2 regions of the Pseudobutyrivibrio ruminis HUN009 genome follow, and region 1 is predicted to be linked to the other one. Evidence: predicted binding sites of a transcription regulator. Region 1 holds the regulator's gene; the other holds the start of a gene.

What was found. Region 1 encodes NrdR, which represses ribonucleotide reductase genes. Its sites were predicted from a motif close to CACAANATNTTGTG; they were not measured.
Region 2: a site for NrdR is predicted at 1,532-1,545, ahead of nrdD (anaerobic ribonucleoside-triphosphate reductase). Genes of this name have one in related genera too.

Annotation. Positions count from the first base shown of each region.
Region 1 covers NZ_JNLH01000001.1:2,651,242-2,653,655, reverse strand. The annotation lists gene nifJ (pyruvate:ferredoxin (flavodoxin) oxidoreductase) at 1-852, shown strand, start outside; gene nrdR (transcriptional regulator NrdR) at 1,104-1,556, shown strand; gene BO15_RS0112055 (hypothetical protein) at 1,636-2,025, shown strand; gene BO15_RS0112050 (YqeG family HAD IIIA-type phosphatase) at 2,084-2,414, shown strand, end outside.
Region 2 covers NZ_JNLH01000001.1:2,029,176-2,031,589, forward strand. The annotation lists gene BO15_RS0109155 (radical SAM/SPASM domain-containing protein) at 1-371, shown strand, start outside; gene BO15_RS0109160 (hypothetical protein) at 386-1,429, shown strand; gene nrdD (anaerobic ribonucleoside-triphosphate reductase) at 1,628-2,414, shown strand, end outside.

The DNA of each region.
Region 1 (2,414 bases):
CGCGCTATCGAGTCTGCTAAGAAGGCAGCTGAGGCTGGTTCTGCAGATCTTAAGGCAGCATTTGCTAAGTTCGAAGAGACAATCAACAGCACACGTGAGAACGGTGCAGCAACAGACGTACTCGTAGCTGAGCTCGAGAAGAACGGTTCTGAGGACGCTAAGGCAGCACTTGCTCTTAAGGATTACCTCGCTAAGAAGTCTGTATGGATCTTCGGTGGTGACGGTTGGGCATACGATATCGGATTCGGCGGTCTTGATCACGTACTTGCTTCTGGCGAGAACGTTAACGTTATGGTATTCGATACAGAGATGTACTCTAACACAGGTGGACAGGCTTCTAAGGCTTCTAACATCGGTGAAGTTTGCCAGTTCGCTGCATCAGGTAAGGAGATGTCTAAGAAGTCTCTTTCTGAGATCGCTATGTCATACGGTTATGTATATGTAGCACAGATCGCTCTTGGTGCTAACATGGCTCAGGCTGTTAAGGTTCTTGCTGAGGCAGAAGCTTACAACGGACCTTCACTTATCATCGGATACGCTCCATGTGAGCTTCACGGTGTTAAGGGCGGTATGAACCACTGCCAGGATGAGATGAAGAAGGCTGTAGAGGCTGGTTACTGGAACCTCTTCTCATTCAACCCAGACCTTAAGAAGGAAGGAAAGAATCCATTCACTCTTACTTCTAAGGAAGGTGACTACAGCAAGTATCAGGACTTCCTTGCAAACGAGACACGTTACTCTCGTCTTACAAAGGCATTCCCAGAGCGTGCTGAGAGACTCTTCGCACTCAACGAGGAGACAGCTAAGGAGCGTTACGCTCACCTCAAGAAGTTAGTAGATCTTTACTCATAAGATTTGACTTTTTACCCCGCACAGAAATGTGCGGGGTTTTTTGTTGCGTTCTTGTACCGTCTTTGATAAAATATACCTATATATTGTGGTATGTAATAAAATCATATATCAAAACTTGCTATTTATAGGAGACAGTAGCAGACAATCTCTTAGGTTTCTAAAGCGAAGCATTCTTCGCTGAGCGTAGAAACACTAAGGATTGTAAGCGTAACTGTCGGACTATGGATTAGTATACTTTTAGGGAGGGTTTTATGAAGTGTCCTTTTTGTGGTAGTAATGATACTAGCGTAATCGACTCAAGACCTGCAGATGACAACACATCAATCAGACGTAGACGTTCATGTCCAGAGTGTGGCAAGCGTTTTACAACATACGAAAAGGTAGAAACAATTCCTTTGATTGTTATCAAAAAGGATAACAACCGTGAGCCATACGACAGAACAAAGATCGAAAAAGGCGTACTTATTGCATGCCGTAAGCGTCCTGTTGCTGCAGCTCAGATTTCAAAAGTAGTAGACGAAATCGAAACAGAAATCTTTTCATTAGAAGAAAAAGAAATTCCTAGCACAAAAATCGGAGAGATTGTTATGGAACATCTCGAGACAGTTGATCCTGTTGCTTATGTGCGTTTCGCATCAGTTTACCGTGAGTTTAAGGATGTTGATACATTTATGGATGAGTTGAAGAGGGTATTGGATAAATAAACTCATTTAGTAGAAGGGGTTAAGTATTTGCTTATCTGGCCGATATAAGATATGTAAGCAAATATGGAGAGTTATATTAATGAACATTTCAGGTATTCGCCCATCTGTTGGGTTTTATGATCAAAATTCCATAAGAATTAGGCCTGAACTCAGTTCAATGTCTGTTGAAGAAACTACTACAGACATTCCTGAGGAGTCTTCATCAGCTTCAGTTACTGAGGAGGACATCGCAGCCGCTAGAAGCAATCAGACATTTGGTTCTTACGACTTTGCTACTCAGTACAAGCCAGGCACTGTATACGATATGAAGGGAGCAGATAGCGATATCAAATCTCTTGATGTTGAAAAGGCAGTCAGCGACATGGAAAAGGATTCAGCAATCCATCGTTATCAGTACTTTGTAGCTAACAAAGCTACCAGCACTTCAGAAACTGCACCAGTCAGAGGAACCGAAAATTTCTCATTATAATAGCAATTTATGAGCACATCAATTGATGTGCTCTTTTTATTGTGCTAAAATCGAGCCTATGAGTAAAAGAAATTTATATCCAAAAGACTATATTAAAAGCACATACGATATCGACTTCGCTAAATTATATGAGGAAGGATATCGAGGAGTTATTTTTGATGTGGACAATACACTTGTCCCACACAATGCGCCAGCAGATGATAGAGCTAAGGCTTTATTTAAAGAACTTCATGAAATAGGTTTTCAGGCTTTACTTTTATCTAATAACAAAGAACCTAGAGTAAAGACCTTCAAAGAGGCAGTAGAATACTGTACTTACATTTATAAGGCGGGAAAGCCTGGCACAGCTGGTTACAAAAAGGCTATGGAACAGATGGGCACAGATGTTA
Region 2 (2,414 bases), 620 kb from region 1:
TCACAAGGGAGAGCTTTGCGCTAAGAAGACAGGGCTGTAAAACAGAAGTGGCGCTATATCGTGCTCTGCAATTTTTAAAGACTAATAATCTGCCTTATTCTTGTACAGCGGGGGACACCTTGCTGACTGTCATGGAAAATGGCGATTTAGTTCCTTGTAGACGTATGCCTATAGTGGTTGGAAATCTACTTGCTGACAATATGCTTGACCTTTACAACAACTCTGATGTGTTAAAGTCGCTTAGAGCAGATACCACCCCTGATGACTGTAGTGATTGCGATTACAGCTTATTTTGCAAGGGTGGCTTGAAATGTCTTACATATGCCACCTATGGTGATTTAAACCACAAAGATGTAGGTTGTTATTATTAGGAAGGGAGAAACATATGTACTCAGAAGAGCAAATTAAAATTTTGAGGAGATTCTCGCTATGTTGCAAAGTGACTATAGCAGGATTTTGGGTATTTGTATCCGCTTCATTTCTTGAATTATTTCTTGAGATTGTCAATGCATTATTTCTTAATTACAAAACTGAATATCAGGTATTTATGGCATTTTCATTTTCATCGGTTTTTATCCCAATTTCGATAATTTTGTTTTCAGTAGGCTATGGAGGAATTATTTTTAATTTCCGCAAGGACGCATTCCTTGAGATTTATGACAATTTAGATATTCCTTCAGTCGCAGAAAAACACCTTAGCAAACTGGAAATATTGGCTTGTAATATAGGCAAGTATATATATGTTGTTGGTCTCTTTGGTTTGGTTTTTATTGCAAAAGCTATATCTAAAGAGTTTGATGAACAATGTGGTGGTAGGAGGGTTCTCTATATATCACTTTCTTTAATCTTAAGCATAATTACTTCTGGTGTTATGATTTATTTCTTTGCAATGCACTGCATTACAGGGCATGAGCAAAGGGAAAAGCTTTTTGATGAAGCTAGAGAAATGTTTACTGAAGCGGATAAAATAATGGTTAGACATAGTGCTGAAGAATCTCATTATTTTGGATTTGACAAGAGTTCGCTTGACTTTTCTTTGAGTGAATATTGGAATTATTGCAAAGATGATGAATATTATTTTTCGATAAATTTGGACAAAGAGGATCTTCTTGTATCGACAGTGAATATGGAATTTAATTTTGATGGTTCAAAAGACAGGGAAAAACTCTATGATGATTTTATAGAAGAATTTGATAATGTTACATCCGCCTTCAAGGAAACAAATCTTGAATTTCAATATTCTGAGATGAACGAAGGGTTAACATTACCAGAAGATTTCAAAGATAATTTTATGAATCCTGAAGAGGGAACCTATGAATTTAAATATGAAATATCTGATGATGCAAGTGTCCATATAGACATTGAGAGAGATGAAGATTATGAGGGAAACAAATATATAAAGGTTTCATATCATATTTACAATTTTTAATGGCCCTTGTTATGGATTTGATGACAAAATTGTGAAACTTTATTTTGTGGTACAGAAGTCTATTGACTACTAGATAATGTGGTGGTAGTATAATTTTATCAACACAATATCTAGTAGTTTTTATTTTGAATCAACTAGATATTGACTGAATATTATATACAATACGATTCATTTTTATATAAAACCCGGAGGCGGAACATGAAAAGATATGTAGTTAAAAAGGATGGTTCGCTTGAACCATTTGATGTGCAAAAAGTTGTAGAAGCTGTTGGAAAATCTGCTACACGCGTACTTGTAAAATTTACTCCTGAGCAGGAAAAGTTTATCTGTCAATTCGTTGAAGAAAGAGTGGAGGAACTTGGCCTTGAGAAAATTGAAATTGCGCAAATGCATAACATTGTTGAGGGTGCTTTGGAACGTGTTAACCCTATGGTTGCGAAATCTTACCGCGATTACCGCAATTACAAGCAGGATTTTGTCCAGATGTTGGATGATGTTTATAAGAAGTCTCAAAACATCATGTACATTGGTGACAAGGAAAATTCAAATACTGATTCTGCGCTTGTATCCACAAAACGTTCTTTAATTTTCAATGAGCTTAATAGAGAGCTTTACAAGAAATTCTTCCTTACTACTGAGGAAGTTCAGGCTATTCGTGATGGCTATATCTACATCCATGATATGAACGCCAGAAGAGACACAATGAACTGCTGTCTTTTCGATGTAAAGTCTGTTCTTGAGGGCGGCTTTGAAATGGGTAACATTTTCTATAACGAGCCTAAGAGCTTGGATGTAGCATTTGATGTTATCGGTGACATCGTTCTTTCTGCTGCAAGCCAGCAGTACGGTGGTTTCACTATTCCTCAGGCTGATCAGATTCTTGAGAAGTATGCTCAGAAATCATTTGATAAATACATGGAAAAATACATTGCCCTTGGTATTGGTGAGGAAAAGGCTCACGAAGTATCAATGGCAGAAGTTGAAA